2 regions of the Stenotrophomonas sp. YJH_SMC_16 genome follow, and region 1 is predicted to be linked to the other one. Evidence: riboswitches for the same ligand, from Rfam matches in the RefSeq annotation. Region 1 holds a riboswitch; the other holds the start of a gene.
The links. A riboswitch is a leader RNA that binds a small molecule or an ion and turns the genes downstream of it on or off. The one in region 1 is predicted to bind thiamine pyrophosphate.
Positions count from the first base shown of each region.

Region 2: linked by a shared signal. The riboswitch ahead of thiC (phosphomethylpyrimidine synthase ThiC) and the one ahead of AC5P6E_RS15975 (TonB-dependent receptor) in region 1 are both predicted to bind thiamine pyrophosphate.

Region 1 is NZ_JCAFRH010000007.1:55,651-65,184, reverse strand. Features, by position in the region: gene AC5P6E_RS16000 (response regulator) at 38-676, shown strand; gene AC5P6E_RS15995 (hypothetical protein) at 1,054-1,824, shown strand; gene AC5P6E_RS15990 (peptidoglycan-binding protein) at 1,936-3,927, shown strand; gene AC5P6E_RS15985 (glycine zipper 2TM domain-containing protein) at 4,174-4,581, shown strand; gene AC5P6E_RS15980 (phosphotransferase enzyme family protein) at 4,710-5,834, shown strand; TPP riboswitch at 5,878-5,973, shown strand; gene AC5P6E_RS15975 (TonB-dependent receptor) at 6,044-8,233, shown strand; gene pnuC (nicotinamide riboside transporter PnuC) at 8,242-8,811, shown strand; gene AC5P6E_RS15965 (hypothetical protein) at 8,918-9,337, opposite strand; gene AC5P6E_RS15960 (Dyp-type peroxidase) at 9,422-9,534, opposite strand, start outside.
Region 2 is NZ_JCAFRH010000001.1:268,573-278,106, reverse strand. Features, by position in the region: gene ilvG (acetolactate synthase 2 catalytic subunit) at 1-946, opposite strand, end outside; gene ilvC (ketol-acid reductoisomerase) at 983-1,957, opposite strand; gene ggt (gamma-glutamyltransferase) at 2,647-4,365, shown strand; gene AC5P6E_RS01200 (BCCT family transporter) at 4,977-6,554, opposite strand; TPP riboswitch at 6,800-6,901, shown strand; gene thiC (phosphomethylpyrimidine synthase ThiC) at 6,984-8,828, shown strand; gene AC5P6E_RS01190 (ion channel) at 8,922-9,534, shown strand, end outside.

The sequences.
Region 1 (9,534 bases):
GGTCGCGGCCCGGCCTGCCCGGTGGTCATACTAGAGCATGAGCTTGCGCATCATCATCGCAGACGACCACCCGGTGGTCCGTATCGGTACCCGCGCCGTCATCGAATCGAGCGGGGTTGGCCGCGTGGTCGGCGAAGCCGACAGTGCACAGGCGCTGATGGCCCTGCTTGGCAGCCAGCCCTGCGACCTGCTGGTGACCGACTACTCCATGCCCGGCAGCCCACAGGCCGACGGCTTCGCCATGATCGGCATGATCCGCCGGCGCCATCCCGACCTGCCTGTACTGATGCTCAGTGTCTCCAACAATCTGGCGATCCTGCGCATGGTGCTCGACAGCGGCGTGCTCGGCCTGGTCGACAAGAGTTCGTCGATGGACGAACTGCCGCAGGCCATCCAGTCGGTCTACCGGGGCCAGCCCTACATCAGCCGAAGCCTGCGCGAGCGGGTCGAGGCCGCCGGCAGCTGGCGCATGCGCGAGGGCGACGGCAAGCCGCTGTCGCCACGCGAAGTGGAGGTGCTGCGGCTGCTGGGCACCGGCATGACCGTGAAGGAAATCTCGCTGCAGCTGCACAAGAGCGTCAGCACCATCAGCCGGCAGAAGGGTGACGCCATGCTCAAACTGGGCCTGAAGGGCGACGCCGAGCTGTTCGATTACCTGCGCGACGGCAATATCTGAGAGCCAGATCACAAAGAAGGGCATCTGCCACCGCCCTCTTTGACCCGCCGCCGATCTGTGCCAAGATGGCCCGGCATGAGTTCTCAATGCGAGGTCGAAGGAATCGACCGGCTCATGTCCTCGCTCCCGTCCCTGGTGGATGGGGTGCGGTTTCCTGCCGGCCGTCTGGCCCGGCAACGCTGACCATGGAGAGGCGCATGCATCATTCCCCCAAGCTACGTTGGACCCTGCCGGTGCGACCCCTGCGCGCATTCGCGGCGTGCCTGCTCGTCTCTCTTTCCGCTGCCGCCTGCAGCGCCGCCGATCCGGCCCCCTCGTCCTCCCAGCCCGGCGCTCCTGCGCAGGCTGCCAATGCGCCCCGACAGGATGTTGCCCCGATGCAGACCCCCACCCCCGATGCCGCCGTCATCCCGCCCGACGCGCCGACCGTCATGTATTTCACCTACCAGGTGGACGGCGATGGCGCGACCTCCTATGAGGTCCAGAACGGCAGCGTGGCGACCTTCTGGTTCGGCCACACCTTCACCCTCGATGGCACCACGTTCTACACGGGTTTCTCCTGGGATACCCGCGAGCACTACGGCAAGCCGGGCGAGCAGACGCCGGCCGGTCCGGATGACCGCGCCAACCTCGCCGAGGCCACCTTCGTGCTGGCCGGCACCGACGCCAGGAAGCCATGGAAGTTCCGTGGCCAGGAATGGACCATCGGCGCACTGGGCGCGTACGACAAGGCCGACGATGTCGATACCCGGCGCAAGCCACTTGAACATCGCACCGCCGACGGCCGCCTGCTGCTGGCGGTGCCGACCCGCAGCTTCGACCGCGGCATCAGCAGCACCGGCTATGCGCTGCTGCTGTTCAACCCCAAGCGCAGCGAAGACGACGTGGACAGCAAGGTCTGGCGCTATGTCGGCTCGGTGCGCACCGGTGAGGACAACAGCGCGGCCTGCGACGAAGGCAACGTGATGCCCTGCACCGGCAGCGATGGCGAACTGGCCTTCGCTGCCGAGGGCAACGGCCTGCCGCGCCTGACCGTGACCTTCAAGGGCACCACCATCGAAGGCCCCGGCAAGACCCGCGCCCTGGGTGCCAGCGACACCGTGCACTACACCTTCGACAGCGCGACCCAGCAGTACGTCGCGCCTTGATAGCACCCGCCACGCGCGGGTTCCCTGTTGACCGACATGTTCTTGACTCACGGATGAGTCCGGTTGGCGATTCGCGGCATGCGCCGCTCCATCAACCCCGAGGAAAACGTCATGGCACAGCATGACTACAGCAGAAAGGAAGTCCTGGACATCGTCGAGCAGGTCGCCCGGCAGAAAGGCATTCCGGTCGATGACTTCATGCGCTTCGCGCACATCGAGACGGGCGGCACCTTCAACGAGCGCGCCCACAACACCTCGTCCGGCGCCAAGGGCCTGTTCCAGTTCGTGCCCGGCTCCGCGCGCCAGTACCACCTGACCGGCCACGAGTTCGACCCCACCCGCAACACCGAGGCGGCCGCGCAGATGTACCAGGACAACCTGGACTCGATGGCGCGCCGCAACGAGCGCACCGGCAACCCGTACCTGTCCGGTGGCAACACGCCCACCGGCCTGGACCTGTACCTGGCCCACCAGCAGGGCAGCGCCGGCTATGGCTCGGTGCAGACCGCCATTGCCACCGGCACCTTCGGCGTGGTGCGCAACAGCCACGGCGAAGAGATCAACATGCGCCGCAACGTGCTGAACCAGATCGGTTCCGACGCGAAGGCGCTGACCGGCCACACCCTGGCCGAGATGCGCGGCATGAACGATGGCGACCTGGCGCGGACGTTCTCCAGCTACTACATCCACAAGTACGCGGCGATCAGCATTCCGGAAAAGAACATCGAACCGCAGGCGGTGGCGCAGGGCCAGGGCCAGACCGCGGCAGCGCCCGCACAGGTCAGCGCAGCCGTAGCGGCCGGTGCTGCCACGTTGGCGGCAACCGCAACAGCCGCTGCCGCGCCGAAGCCGGGCATCGAACTGCAGGCCGCCTACGAGGCCGGCGTGAAGTACGACCACGTCAAGTACGCCATCAACATCCCGGGTCACGCGCTGTACGTGCCGGGCAAGACCGGCAAGAACGTGGAGCAGGGTTACATCGACTGTTCCGGTTGGGTCGGCACGCTGCAGAACCGGACCATGGACGAGATCAACCAGAAGGCCGGGCATGCGGTGTTCAGCAAGGCTGATCGCATCGACCTGGGCAACCTGGGTTCCGGCGGCATCGTGCGCAAGGCGTTCGACCAGTCCGGCGTGCTGCTGGACCGCGACGCGATCCTGAAGCCCGATGCGCTGAAGGAAGGCATGATCATCGGCCTGGATACGGCCAAGACCCGCCATGAGCACTGGAACGGCATCGACCACATTGTGATGGTGGTGCGCGACCCCAACACCGACAAGCTGCTGATCAGCCAGTCCACCGGCAGCAAGGGCGTGCACACCATGCCGGTCGAGGACTACCTCAAGCAGGTGAAGGAGCACCCGAACTGGAAGCTGTACGCCTCCGATCCGCTGTCCAAGGCGCGCGACCTGCTGGAAAACCGCACCCAGTCGCACGAGCAGACACAGGGCAAGCCTGCGGCCGAGCACAAGGCCGCTGCCACCCCGCACGCCGAACTGTACAAGCAGGGTGCGCACAGCGAGGGCGTGCGCAGGGTGCAGGAGCAGCTGGGCCACCTCGGCTACGTCGGTGCCGACGGCAAGCCGCTGGTCGAGGATGGCCGCTTCGGCCGCAACACCGACGCGGCGGTGCGCCAGCTGCAGAAAGACAACGGCCTGGTGGCCGACGGCATTGTCGGGGCGAAGACCCTGGAGGCGATCAAGGACGCCCGCGAACGGCCGTTGCTGAACGACGAGCGGCACCCGCGCAATCCATTGTTCATCCAGGCCAGCAAGGGTCTGGAACTGATGCCGGCAGGCACCTTCAAGGATCGCCACGCGCTGGAAAGCGCCGCTGCGGCCCTGACCAAGGAGGCGCATGCCGCCGGCCTGCAGCGCATCGACACGGTGGTGCCGAGCCCGAACGGTGAGCGCCTGTTTGCCGTGCAGGGCACGATCGGTGACCCCGCCGCCAGCCGCGTGGCGGTGGATACCCGTGCCGCCAGCGAGCAGAGCCTTGCGCTCAGCAGTGGTGCCGTGCAGGGTGCGCCCAACGTGCTGCACCAGCAGCAGGATGCCCAGCAGGAGCAGGCCCGGCAGGCACAGAAGGCGATGGGCATCTAAGCCCGCAGCGCCTTGGGAGAGAAGGGAGGGCCACGTCCGCGTGGCCTTTTCCCTTTCTGCCAGCTGAGCGGCCGAGGCCGCTTTCAGCCTCGCTTCATGCCACCTGCCGCTAGATGAATGCGCAAGCCGCACGGTGGACCAGGCAATGTTCCGGCAACGTTGGAACGCCAGCGTGGACACCACGGCAGCCGGGGCGCCCCGCGCCCTCCCTGCCCAGCGTGGCATGCACCTCACAGGAGAACTTACATGCTCAGTACTTCCGCACTCAGCTTCCGTGGTCTGGCGATGGCTCTGGCACTGGTGGCCGGTGTGGCCGTGGTCAGCGATGCCAGCGCGATGTCGAGGAAGGACAAGCGCACCCTGGTCGGCGCCGTGGTCGGTGGCGTGGCCGGCAACCTGCTCTCCAACGGCGATCCTGCCGCCACCGTGGGCGGCGCCGTGGCCGGCGGGGCGATCGGCAACCTGACGACCTCCGACCGCCGCGACCGTCGTTACTACGACAATCGCCGTTACGACGACCGTTACGATCGCCGTTACGACCGTGGCTACTACCGCAGCGGCTACTACGACCGTGGCAACGATCGTCGCTGGCAGCGCGAGCGCTACTACGACAACCGCTACTACCACGACCGCGGCCGCCATCGCGGCTGGTAAGAAGCGCGGCAGCATCACCGCAGCTGATGCACGGACGGGCGGGTCGATGACCCGCCCGTTTGCGTTGGCCGCGTGCATGGCGTTGAATGCGCAGCCTTGGATGTGACTTTCCCCACCGGGGCTGCGGCATGAATTCTTCTTCCCACCGCGTGCAGGGCCTCAACAACGACGAGGTCGCTGCCGACTGGCCACCGATCAGCGCGGCGGACATCGCGTGGCTGCGCCGGCGTTACCCGCAGCTGGGCGAGCACAGCCAACCGCGCTGGCACAGCCCCCGACCGCTGTCGGCCGCCGCCATCGTCGACGGCGTGGACGGCGCGCTGTTCATCAAGCGCCACCACCACAGCGTGCGCAGTGCGGCCTGCCTGGAAGAAGAACACCACTTCATCGCCCATCTCGCCGCCGCCGGCGTGCCGGTAGTACAGGTGCTGCCGGCCACCGATGGCCACACTGCCGTCGAGCATGGCGAATGGACCTTCGAGCTGCATGCGGTTGGCGTCGGTGAGGACCTGTATCGCGACGCGGTGTCGTGGTCGCTGCTGACCGATATCGCGCAGGCCCGTGAAGCCGGACGCGCACTCGCACAGCTGCACCGTGCCGCAGCCAGCTACCACGCGCCCCAGCGCAGCACGCATGTGCTGGTCGCGCGCGACGATCTGATCCGCGCCGACGATCCGATCGCGGCCGTCAAGGCAGGGCTGCACGAGCGCCCCGGGCTGGCCCGCTATCTCGCGCGCATTCCGTGGGAAGCGCAGCTGCAGCGTGACGTGTTGCCGTGGCATGCCGGCCTGGCCAGGCGCCTGCGCGACGAGCCGCGGCTGTGGGCCCACAACGACTGGCATGTTTCCAACCTGCTGTGGCGCGATGGGCAGATCAGCACCGTGCTGGATTTCGGCCTGGCCTCGCCCACCAGCGCACTGTTCGACCTCGCCACCGCGATCGAGCGCAACGCGGTGGCGTGGCTGGAGCTGGAGCGCGGCATGGAGGCGGTGCGCATCGATATCGCGCTGGCCCTGCTCGACGGCTACCGCCAGGTACTGCCGCTGTCGGCGGCACGCGTGCACCTGCTGGCCGACCTGCTGCCGATGGTCCATTTCGACTTCGCACTGTCCGAAGTGGAGTACTTCGAAGGTGTCACCGGCTCGACCGCGAATGCCGACGTGGCGTGGCAGCCCTTCATGCTGGGGCACCCGGCGTGGTTCCACAGCGCGCCGGGACAGGCACTGCTGCAGGCCCTGCACGCGGCAGCCTGAAGGGCGCCGGCTCGCAAATCCGTACCATTTGTAGTGAAATGGTCACCTGAAGCGGGGGTGCCTGGATCTGCCAGGCTGAGAGAGTCCCTTGGAACCTGATCCGGTTTGCACCGGCGTAGGGAGCTTTGAGCCGCAGCCACACCCCCGTCATGGGCCGGTGCACCTGCGCGCCGTCGCTTCGTCTCCCTTGTTGTCCGAAGACGAATCGAATGAACCGCTGCCTGCGCCCCACCCTGCTCTCCCTCGCCCTCTGCGCCGCGCTGCCGCTGCATGCCCGCGAGGCCGAGGCGTCCCCTGATGTGGCTGCCACCGGCGCCGAACGCTCGCCGACCGAACTGGCAGCGGTGCGCGTGCAGGCCGGCAAACCGAAGGCCGATACCTCACGCGTGAACGCCTTCGGTGGCGGCAGCTGGAAGGACACGCCGGCCTCGGTGAACGTGCTCGAGCGCGACTACCTCGATCGCCGCCAGGTGCGTTCGCTGTCCGAGCTGGCCAGCAACGATGCCTCGCTGGGTGATGCGTATGCGCCGGTGGGCTACTACCAGAACATCGCCATCCGTGGCTTCGCGCTGGACGCCGCCACCGGCTACCGCTTCAACGGCCTGTCCATCGCCGGCGAACAGCGCCTGGCGCTGGAGAACGTGCAGTCGGTGGAGATCCTCAAGGGTGAAGCCGGCCTGGCCGCAGGCGTGATGGCGCCCGGCGGCATCATCAACTACATCGGCAAGCGCCCGGCCGAAGTGCGCACCGCCACGCTCGGTACCGATTCGGAAGGCTCGCGCTACGTCGCCGTCGATGTCGGCCACTGGATCACCCCGCGCTTCGGCCTGCGCCTGAATGCCGCGTGGGATTCCAGCAATTCCTATGTCGAGCACGCCGATGGCCGCCGCAATTTCTACTCGCTGGCGGCCGACTGGCTGATCGGCGAACGCGGCAAGCTGGAAGTGGATGCCAACTACCAGACCAGCTCGCAGCGTTCGGTGTCCGGCTACCAGCTGCTGGGCGCGCGTGACCTGCCGCGCGGCGTCGACCGCGAGCACCTGCTCGGCTACCAGCCGTGGCAGCGCCCGGTGGATATCGCCAGCACCAACATCACCGCACTGCACACCTACGACTTCAATGACGCTTGGCAGTCGCGCGTGTCGGTCGGCCACAGCCGGTCGGTGATCGACGACAACGTCGCCTTCGCCTACGGCTGCTACTACGCCACGCAATGCGCCGATGGCACCGTGCCGGGCAACTACTTCGCGCCCAATGGCGACTACGACGTCTACGACTACCGCAGCCCGGGCGACACCCGCCGCAACCAGCAGGCCCGTACCGAGCTGCGCGGCCGTTTCGAGACCGGCAGCGTCGGCCATGAGCTGACCCTCGGTGCCGACTACTTCCGCCGCACCGTGGACAAGCGCCCCAGCGTCAACGAGTACGTCGGCACCACCAACATCCACGAGGCACCGGTGCCGGTGTTCGAGCCGTCGCCGAAGATGCCCGGCCCGTCCGCACGTCGCCTGGACAGCCGCCAGACCGCCTTCTTCGCGCTGGACCGGATCAGCTTCGGTGACGACTGGCAGTGGCTGGCCGGTGGCCGCTTCGTGCGCCTCGACGAGCGCGCCTACGACAAGCGCGGCACCCCGCAGCGCCACAGCCGCCTGTCGCGCTTCCTGCCGCAGACCGCGCTGGTGTGGAAGGCCACCGACCAGCTCAACGCCTATGCCAGTTACGTGCGCGGCATTTCGCTGGGCCAGGAAGCGCCGTTCTGGACCAGCAATGCCGACACCTTCCTGCCGTCGGTGCAGTCGCGCCAGCTGGAAGTGGGCGTGAAGTACGTACCGGTCGAGGCGTTGACCCTGGGTGCGGCCGTGTTCCGCATTTCGCAGCCGTACCAGTACGCCAGGCCGGACAACAGCGACGTGGGCTACACCTTCGTCGAGGAAGGCACCCAGACCCACACCGGCCTGGAGCTGACCGCCAACGGCCAGCTGACCGATGCATTGCAGATCGTGGCCAGTGCCAGCGTGCTGCAGGCGCGTGCGCGCGACACCGGCACGCCGGCTTATGAAGGCCATCAGCTGGTGAATGTGCCGAAGGTGCGGGCCAGCGTGCATGTGGCCTATGCGCTGCCGTTCGTGCAGGGCCTGGATGTCACTGGCGGCTGGCGTTATGCCGGTGCCAACGTCGCACGTGCCGACGGCGGCGTGCGCGCACCGGACTACTCGGTGTTCGACGCTGGTCTGCGCTTCCAGCATCGCCTGCACGAGCGTGCGGTGACCTGGAACCTGTCGGTGGACAACGTGTTCAACCGCTTCTACTGGCGCGATACCGGCAGCAGCGGCGGTGACTACTACCTGTTCCCCGGCGCACCGCGACAGGCCCGCCTGTCGGTGACGTTCGCGCTGTGAGCGGCGTGATGCTCGAGTGGACCGCCGCACTGTGCAGCATCCTTGGCGTCTGGCTGATGGCCCGGCGCCGGCTGGTGGCGTGGCCGGTGGGCCTGCTGTCGGTGACGCTGTACGGGCTGGTATTCGCCGAGGCCAAGCTGTACTCGGACACCCTGCTGCAGGTCGCCTTCGGTGGCTTCCTGGTCTACGGCTGGCTCAACTGGCGGCAGCATGCCGCCGATGAGGGCAGCATCCGCATCGTGCCGCTGGCGCGCGGCAAGCTGCTGCGCGACCTGGCCATCGGCCTGTGTGGTGGCGTGGCGCTGGGTGCGGCCATGCATACCTTCACCGATGCCGCACTGCCCTGGCTGGACGCGATGCTGACCGCGCTGAGCCTGGTCGGCCAGTGGTGGCAGGCACGCCGCCACGTGGCCTGCTGGTGGGTGTGGATCGCGGTGGACGTGGTCTATGTGGGTGCGTACCTGTTCAAGTCGCTGCACGTGACCGCCGCGCTGTACGTGTTCTTCCTCGGCCTGGCCGTGTTCGGCCTGCGCGCATGGAGCGCGGCCGCGCGTGAACCGCAGGTGGCAACGCAGTAGAGCCACGCCATGCGTGGCTGGGGGCCACCGGTAGTCGCCAACCTTGGTTGGCGTGCCTGCCGACCAAAGTCGGCATCTACCAGGCATATCCACGCATGGCGTGAATCTACTTCGGCTCCAGCACCAGCCCCAGCCGCAGCGGCTGGCGCATGTCGGCCGGTGGCGCCGCCTGCAGCGGCGCTGCCTGCAGGGTCGCGCGCAGGTCTGCATCAACCTGGGCATCGCCCAGGCTGTCAAATTCCAGCTTCGAGATGCGGCCATCCGCCGCGATCCACACGCTCACCGGCAGCGGCGTCGGTGCGTCCGGATGTGCCTGCAGCCATTCCAGCACGCGCTGCGCCTGCGGGTCCTGCTCCTGCTGCAGGCGCTGCTGCAGTTGGCCCCCCACGGCGGCGGCATAGGCCATCCAGTGTGCAGGAGCTTCCTGCGCGGACACCGCGGCGCACCCCAGTGCCAGCGCACCGAACAACGCGGCCAGCGGCCGCCACCAGCGGCGTGCGCCGGTTGTGTTCCTTGCCATGGCCATCACCTGCTCCTGCACTCGCATCCAACAGCAGATGGTCGGGGCGGTAGATGACAGGCAGATGGCGGTCGCCGCTGCCCGGCGCGATCAATCGCCCAGATCGGCCAGCACTTTGCGCGAGGGCGCGAAGAAGGTCACGCCGGTGGTGGCGGTGGAGAAATCGAGGATGCGGTCGTGCAGCGGCGCGGGATTGCCGATGA
Region 2 (9,534 bases), on a different contig from region 1:
GCAGCTTGGAGATCTCGTAAGCGTCCGCATCGATGTGGACGACGCGGGCGAATGGCGCGAACTCGGCCAGCTTGCCGGTGGCGCGGTCATCGAAGCGCGCCCCCAGCACCAGCAGCAGGTCGCTTTCCTGCACGGCCATGTTGGCCGCGCGGGTGCCATGCATGCCCAGCATGCCCAGCGACTGCGGATGGCTGGCCGGCAGCGCACCCAGGCCACGCAGGGTCATCACCGTGGGGATGGCGCTGGCCTCGACGAAGTCGCGCAGGTCCTGCACCGCATCACCCAGCGCGATGCCGCCACCGGCGTAGACCACCGGCTTCTCGGCCGCCGCCAGTGCGGCGATCGCCTCGGCGATGGCGGCCTCGGCCGGCGCCGGCGGCGGTTCGACGCTGCTGGGCACATGCACCGGCAGATGGCTGGCATCGGCCAGCTGCACATCCTTGGGCAGGTCGATCAGCACCGGGCCGGGACGGCCCTCGCGGGCGATGCGGAAGGCATCGGCCACCACGCGCGGCAGATCATCGACGCTGCGCACCAGCCAGCTGTGCTTGACGATCGGCATCGTCAGGCCGAACACATCCAGTTCCTGGAAGGCGTCGGTGCCCAGCAGCGGCGTGCCGACCTGGCCGGTGATGCAGACCATCGGCACCGAATCCAGCATCGCGTCGGCAATGCCGGTGACCAGATTCGAGGCGCCGGGGCCGGAGGTGGCCACGCAGACGCCGACCTGGCCGCTGGCGCGGGCGAAGCCATTGGCCGCCAGCGCTGCACCCTGCTCGTGGCGCACCAGGATGTGCTTCAGCGACGAATCCACCAGCGCGTCGTAGAACGGCATGATGGTGCCGCCGGGATAGCCGAACAGCGTGCGGACGCCCTCGGCCTCCAGCGCCTGGGTCAGCCAGCGCGCGCCGTTGGGCGGCGCGCTGCGGTGTGTGGGAGAGTTCATGGGGGACCTTGCAGAGCGGGTGGGGGTGCCGCGTTGTTACGCGGCTTGACCTTGCAACCAGACCATCTTGGCGCGCAGTTCCTTGCCTACCTTCTCGATCGGGTGTTCCAGGTCGGCCTGCTTGAACTTGTTGTAGTTCGGCAGGCCCGCTTCGTACTCGGCCACCCAGTTCTTGGTGAAGGTACCGTCCTGGATGTCCTTCAGCACTTCCTTCATGCGTGCCTTGGTGCCGGCATCGATCACGCGCGGGCCGCTGACGTAGTCGCCGTACTGCGCGGTTTCGGAGATGAATTCCAGCATGCGCGAGATGCCACCTTCGTAGAACAGGTCCACGATCAGCTTCAGTTCGTGCAGTACTTCGTAATAGGCGATCTCCGGCTGGTAGCCGGCTTCGACCAGGGTCTCGAAACCGGCCTGCACCAGCGCCGAGGCGCCGCCACACAGCACCGCCTGCTCACCGAACAGATCGGTCTCGGTTTCTTCCTTGAAAGTGGTCTGGATCAGGTTGGCGCGGGCGCCGCCGAGGCCGGCTGCATAGGCCAGGGCGTACTCAGCCGCCTTGCCGCTCTTGTCCTGGTAGACCGCCCAGATGCACGGCACGCCACGGCCGATTTCATACTCGCGGCGGACCAGCGCGCCCGGGCCCTTCGGTGCGACCAGTACCACGTCGAGATCGTCACGCGGCTTGATCATGTCGAAATGAACGTTCAGGCCGTGCGCGAACAACAGCACCGCACCCTGCTTCATGTTCGGCGCCAGCACGTCGTCGTAGAGCTTCTTCTGCACCATGTCCGGGGTCAGCACGGCGACCAGGTCGGCATCCTTCACCGCATCGGCCGGTGCTTTCACGGTGAAGCCATCGGCCTGTGCCTTGACCTCGGTCGGGCCGCCCGGACGCAGGCCTACCACCACGTCGAAGCCGGATTCGCGCAGGTTCAGTGCGTGGGCGCGGCCCTGGCTGCCGTAGCCGATGACGGCGATCTTGGTCTGGGGCAGGTCGTTGGTGCTCATGGGGGAGGTTCCTTGCGGTGGGAAGAAAAAAGAACGGCCGGTCGTCGAGGTGACGTACCGGCCGGTCAGGGGAAAGCGGTGGAGGAGGCGCCATGCGTCGCACAGGCACAGCCACCACGAGGCGTCGTGGCGGTGCTGGTCCAGGTTTTGAAGTTGGCGTTGTTCATGGTGGTTGCGTCTGAAACCAGGTCCTGAAATGAAAAAACCCGCACCTTGGCGGGTGCGGGTTTTGATGAGTTCCGGTGTGTTTGTTGCTTACACGCTGGCTCGTCCCGCACCTGTTGGTTGGGTAATAAGTACGAGCACAAGAATCGAACGCAGCGAAGCGGCGCCGGTGTCGGCGGCTTCGATGTGGGTTCGCGGTGGTGTGTTGTGATGCAACATGTGATCGAGAGAAACACAGCCATTTCGGCGCTGTCAACCCTCGCGACGGATTTTCTATCGGTTTCTGGCGCATCCAGCGCAATCGCTTGCGGCACAAGGATGGTTGCCGCTGAAAGTGTTTCGGTGAACCCGAATTCACTCCTTTCAGGGCGGTTTTTGCGCGGAATCCGGGCTGTTTTCGCCTTGCTGGGTGCGGGCCTGGGTCCGCACCCACCGAAAGACCATCGCCCATGACCTCTGCCCGATACCGCGTGAAGGCCGCAGCGGCGAAGATCGGAGCACCACCCTTCCATCGGAACCCGACCGTGTCCCGACGCCTTGCCCGTTCCCTGCTCGCCACCGCCGTGCTCGCCGCCATGCCTGCACTGTCCTTCGCCGCCGACCGCATTACCGGCCAGACCTTCGCCACTCGTTCGGAGGTGATCGCCCCGCACGCGATGGCCGCCACGTCGCAGCCGCTGGCCACCCAGATCGCGCTGGACGTGATGAAGGGCGGCGGTTCGGCAGTGGACGCGGCGATTGCCGCCAACGCCGCGCTCGGCCTGATGGAGCCCACCGGCAACGGCATCGGCGGCGACCTGTTCGCCATCGTCTGGGACCCGAAGACGCAGAAGCTCTATGGCTACAACGGCTCGGGCCGCTCGCCGAAATCGCTCACCCTGGCCGAGTTCCAGCGCCGTGGCCTGAAGGACATTCCGGCCACCGGCCCGCTGCCGGTGTCGGTGCCCGGCGCGGTCGATGGCTGGTTCGCGCTGCACGAACGCTTCGGCCGCAAGCCGATGGCCGACAACCTCGCGCCGGCCATCCGCTACGCGCGCGAGGGTCACCCGGTGGCTGAAGTGATCGCCTACTACTGGGACCGCTCTGTGCCCAAGCTGTCGCAGTACCCGGGCTTCAAGGAGCAGTTCACGATCAACGGGCACGCCCCGCGCAAGGGGGAAATGTGGAAGAACCCGAATCTGGCCAGCACGCTGCAGAAGATCGCGGACGGCGGCCGCGACGCCTTCTACAAAGGTGACATCGCCCGCACGATCGGTGATTACTTCAAGGCCAATGGCGGTTACCTGAGCTACCAGGACCTGGCCGACCATCACGGCGAGTGGGTTGAACCGGTCAGCAGCAACTACCGTGGCTACGACGTGTGGGAGCTGCCGCCGAACAGCCAGGGCATCGCCGCGCTGCAGATCCTCAACGTGCTGGAAGGCTACGATTTCTCGAAGATTCCGTTCGGCTCACCCGAGCACGTGCACCTGTTCGTGGAAGCAAAGAAGCTCGCGTTCGCCGACCGTGCACGCTTCTACGCCGACATGGCCTTCCAGCCGGCACCGGTGCAGAAGCTGATTTCCAAAGAGTACGCCGCGCAGCGTCGCGCGCTGATCTCGATGGACAAAGCGTTGAAGGAAGTGCAGCCGGGTACGCCGAAGCAGCTGGAAGAGGGCGACACGATCTACATGACCGTGGCCGACGCCGACGGCATGATGGTGTCGCTGATCCAGTCCAACTACCGCGGCATGGGCAGTGGCATGGCACCGCCGGGGCTGGGCTTCATCCTGCAGGACCGTGGCGAGATGTTCGTGTTGCAGAAGAATCATCCCAACGGCTATGCGCCGGGCAAGCGCCCGTTCCAGACCATCATCCCGGCCTTCATCACCAAGGGCGGCAAGCCGTACGCCAGCTTCGGCGTGATGGGCGGCGCGATGCAGCCGCAGGGCCACGCGCAGATCGTGATGAACCTGGTGGACTTCGGCATGAACCTGCAGGAAGCCGGCGATGCGCCGCGCATCCAGCATGAAGGCTCAACCGAACCGACCGGGCAGGCCACGGCGATGACCGACGGTGGTGAAGTGAATCTGGAAACCGGCTTCCCGTATGAAACGGTGCGCGCGCTGATGCGCAAGGGGCATCGCATCGTGTTCGCCGACGGCCCGTATGGTGGGTATCAGGCGATCATGCGTGATCCCGAGACCGGGGTCTATTACGGCGCGTCGGAGAGCCGCAAGGATGGGCAGGCGGCGGGGTATTGAGGTTTTCCGTCCACCGGGCTGAGCCCCCTCTGCGGTGGTGGTTCGTGGAAGCGGGATCATGTGATTGGGCCGGGCGGGTGGGCTGTTCGGGGGACGCCGTGAATCCGTCCCTGGAGGCTTGGCAGCCGCTTGCTCGTGTGCGCTGTCCTGCGCACACGGCAAGACCGGGGTTGGGCGTCCTGCCCATGCGGCTCACGCCCCCAGCCAACCCACCCGCCCGGCCCCTGACAGTTTCCTGCGGCCGCCACCGCAGGAAGAGAAAGAAGAAGATCAAGAGCAAAGGCAACAGCAACAGCCGCGCGCTGTGGGTTGGGGTCGGATCCGTTTTCCGAAGGAAAACGGATCCGACCCCTTCTTGTTTTCCGATACACCTGATCCACGCGTGGCGTGGATCTACTGCCGTCACCGGGAAATTGTCGGAGGCGGGGAGGGGGCAGATGGCGGGACCGTCCACGGCATGGATGCCGTGGCCGAGCCTACAAGGACGTACTTGCGGCGTGTCCCGCCATCTGCCCCCTCCCCGCCAAACCAGCAGAAATCCAGAGCCGCTTTTGAAGTTGCTGTTGCCGTTGCTTGAGAAAAGCGGTGCAGCCGCAGGCTGCAAACCCCCCTCAATCCTGATCGTGCGCGCGCGCTGCTTCCGCCTGGGTCTCCTCCTGCGCCGCCATCTCGCGTGCGATCCACGCATCGATCATGTGCCGCTGGCGCTGCGCCTGCCGCCGCTCACGCGTGTACTCCTGGTCCAGCACCCGGTACAGCGACACCATCACAAGAAGCATCAGCAGCGCGAACGGCAGCGCTGCGATGGTGATCATGCCCTGCAGCGCCTCCAGCCCGCCTGCCAACAGCAAGGAACCCGCCACCAGCGCAATGCCGACACCCCACGCCACTTTGTGCTTGCGCAATGGCTCGCCAGCGTCGTCCGTGGACATGCTGGCCAGTACCAGTACCGCAGAATCAGCCGAGGTCACGAAGAAGATCATCAGCAGCACCAACGCGATGCTCGACAGAAGAAGAGGCAACGGAAGGCTGTCGAACATGGTGAACAGCACTGTCTCGTAGCCGTTGCCCAGCGCCTGCAGGAGGTCGGCATGGCCGAAGATCTGCATCCAGATGGCGGTGCCGCCGAACACCGAGAACCAGAAGAAACCCAGCAGCGTCGGTGCCAGCACCACGCCGATCACGAACTCCCGAACACTGCGCCCGCGCGAGATGCGCGCGATGAACGAACCGACGAACGGTGCCCAGGAAATCCACCAGGCCCAGTAGAAGATCGTCCAGTCCGCGACCCAGGTGCTGGACGAGAACGGTGACATGCGCAGGCTCATCGTCACCAGCTGGTTGAGATAGGAGCCCAGCGTGGTGGTGAACGTGTTGAAGATCGCGCCAGTCGGGCCGAGTACCAGCACCAGCGCCAGCAGCAGCGCCGCCAGTGCAAGGTTGAAGTTGGACAGCCATTTCATGCCGCGGCCGACGCCGCTGAGCGTGGACGCCATGTACAGAACGAAGGCCACCGCAATGATGGTCAGCTGCAGCGGCACGCCCGCCTGCACGCCGAACACGCGTTCCACGCCGGCTGCGATCTGCACCGTGCCGAAGCCGAGAGCTGTAGCCACGCCAATCGCAGTGGCGACGACTGCGGAGATGTTGACCACATGCCCGATCCAGCCACGATGGTGACGGCCGATGATCGGTTGCAACATATCGCTGATCTGGCCACGGCCGTTGCGGTTGAACTGGAACCAGGCCATTGCCAGGCCGATCAACGCATAGATGGCCCACGGGTGCAGGCCCCAATGGAAGAACACGTAGCGCATGGCAGCACGCGCAGCATCCATGCTTTCAGGTGCCAGCCCTTCCGGTGGTTTGCTGAAATGCGAAATGGGCTCGGCGGCGCCCCAGAACACCAGGCCGATGCCCATGCCGGCGGCGAACAGCATCGACATCCAGCTGGCCCGCGAGAATTCCGGTTCGGCGTCTTCGCCACCGATGCGCAGGTTGCCGAAGCGGCCGAAGGCCAGGTACGTCAGGAATACCAGGGCCAGGAACACGACCAGCAGGTAGAGCCAGCCGATGCCGCGGATGAGTTCGCCGAGGATGCTCTGCACCACGGTATTGAAGGGGCCGGGTGCAACACCGGCGAGCAGCACCAGCAGCAGAACCAGTGCAATGGAAACGCGAAACACCATGAAGGGGCTTTTCCGATCAAGGGATTGAGGGGAGCGAGCAGAGCTTGCTGCGAGGGGCCGGCGACATGCAGCACAGGCCGGGCAGGGGCCGCGAAGGCGGCGAGGAAACACCGGCCGCAGCGGCACGATGCGCGTGCACGTTACTGAATGCGATGTCACGGTTCTGTTAATACAGAAACAGCGGATCCACGCCGTGCGTGGATGGAACAGCCAGGAGCTGCGGTGCGTTCTATGGTCTAATGCGCACCAAGAAGCGGGGGTACCGCGGCCATGTGGCCACGGTTGAGACAGTCCCTTGGAACCTGATCCGGCTCATACCGGCGTAGGGAAGCTTTGCAGTGCAGCCATGCCCGGACTCCGCCCTAGGACCGTCCGGGAGCGGCAGCAGTGCGCCGCCGCTTCGTCCCTGACCTTCCTGGACGATGCCCGATGAACGCACAGCTCTCCGCCCTGCAGCAACAGGCCCAGCAACTCTCCGAATCCGTGACCCGGCCCATCCCCGGCTCGCGCAAGATCCACGTGCCCGGCTCACGTCCGGATCTGCAGGTGCCGATGCGCGAGATCGCGTTGACCCGCACGCCGACGCTGTTCGGCGGCGAAGAGAACGCACCGGTCACGGTCTACGACACGTCCGGTCCGTACACCGATCCGGAGGTGCGCATCGATCTGTCGGCCGGTTTGCCGGAACTGCGCCGCGGCTGGGTGGAAGAGCGCGGTGATACCGAGCAGCTCGAAGGACTGAGTTCTTCGTTCGGCCGCGATCGCGAGCAGGACCCGAAGCTCGATGCGGTGCGATTTCCCGCGCGCAGCCTGCCGCGCCGTGCGCGTGCAGGTGCCAACGTCACCCAGATGCACTACGCGCGCCGTGGCATCATCACGCCGGAGATGGAGTTCGTCGCCATCCGCGAGAACCAGCGCCTGGACGCGATCCGCGATGCCGGCCTGCTGCAGCAGCACCCCGGCGAGGCATTTGGTGCCTCGATCCAGAAGATCATCACACCGGAGTTCGTGCGCGATGAGATCGCACGCGGCCGCGCGGTGTTGCCCAACAACATCAACCACCCGGAAAGCGAGCCGATGATCATCGGCCGCAACTTCCTGACCAAGATCAACGCCAACATCGGCAACAGCGCGGTGTCCTCGGGCATTGCCGAGGAAGTGGAGAAACTGGTGTGGGCGATCCGCTGGGGCGGTGACACGGTGATGGACCTGTCCACCGGCAAGCACATCCATGAGACCCGCGAGTGGATCATCCGCAACTCGCCGGTGGCGATCGGTACCGTGCCGATCTACCAGGCGCTGGAGAAGGTCGACGGCCGTGCCGAAGCACTTACCTGGGAAATCTTCCGTGACACGCTGATCGAGCAGGCCGAGCAGGGCGTGGACTACTTCACCATCCACGCTGGCGTGCTGCTGCGCTACGTGCCACTCACCGCCAAGCGCGTGACCGGCATTGTCAGCCGTGGTGGCTCGATCATGGCCAAGTGGTGCCTGGCGCACCACAAGGAGAATTTCCTCTACACGCATTTCGAAGACATCTGCGAGATCATGAAGGCCTATGACGTGACCTTCTCGCTGGGTGACGGCCTGCGCCCGGGCTGCATCGCCGATGCCAACGACGCCGCGCAGTTCGGTGAGCTGGAAACGCTGGGTGAGCTGACGAAGATCGCCTGGAAGCATGATGTGCAGACCATGATCGAAGGCCCCGGCCATGTGCCGATGCAGCTGATCAAGGAGAACATGGACAAGCAGCTGCGCGAGTGCGGCGAGGCGCCGTTCTATACGCTGGGCCCGCTGACCACCGACATCGCGCCGGGCTACGACCACATCACCAGCGCGATCGGTGCGGCGATGATCGGCTGGTTTGGTACCGCCATGCTCTGCTACGTGACGCCGAAGGAACACCTCGGCCTGCCCAATCGCCAGGACGTGCGTGACGGCATCATGGCCTATCGCATCGCCGCGCATGCGGCCGACCTGGCCAAGGGCCATCCGGGCGCGCAGGTGCGCGACAACGCGCTGAGCAAGGCGCGCTTCGAGTTCCGCTGGGAAGACCAGTTCCATCTTGGCCTGGATCCGGAGAAGGCCAAGGAATTCCATGACGAGACGCTGCCGAAGGATGCGCACAAGCTGGCGCACTTCTGCTCGATGTGCGGTCCGCACTTCTGTTCGATGAAGATCACTCAGGACGTGCGCGACTACGCCGAGGCCGGCATGAAGGAGAAGTCGGCGGAGTTCCGCGCGGCCGGTGCCGAGGTCTACCGCCAGGGGTGATGCGGAAGCGGGGGTGCCGGCCAGCGGCCGGCACTACCGCTCATCACACCGCTCCCGGCTATCCTCGGCCCACCACCCTGGGGAAAGGACGCCATGCCCGTTGCCATCACCACCCGCTGGCTGGCCATTGCCCGCCGTCATCCTTCGGCCTGGCTGCTGGGGGCCCAGTTGATCGCCGTGCTGCTATACCCCGCGCTGGATGACACCGCTGCGGGCCGCGCGGCGCTGGGCATGTTCGGCATGGCGGTACTGGGCCTGGCGCTGTGGGTGGTCCAGCGCAGCCCGCTGGGCACTTGGCTGGCGCTGCTGCTGGCCATTCCTTCGGTGGTGTTCTCGCTGGCCGGTGCATTGCTGGATCGCAGTGCGCTGCTGACCACCGCGCAGCTGCTGGAAAGCCTGCTGTACTTCTATACGGCCGGTGCACTCATCGCCTACATGCTCCAGGACCATAAAGTCACCCGCGATGAACTGTTCGCGGCAGGTGCGACATTCACGTTGCTGGCCTGGGCCTTCGCGTTTGCTTTCGCCGTGTGCCAGCAGTGGTATCCGGGCAGTTTCCAGGGCACCGGTGGTGGTGCACAGCGCACCTGGATGGAACTGCTTTATCTGAGCTTCAGTTTGCTCTCGGGTGTCGGCCTGAGCGACGTCGTGCCACTGCATCCGCAGGCGCGTGCATTGGTCATGCTGGAGCAGTTTTCAGGCGTGA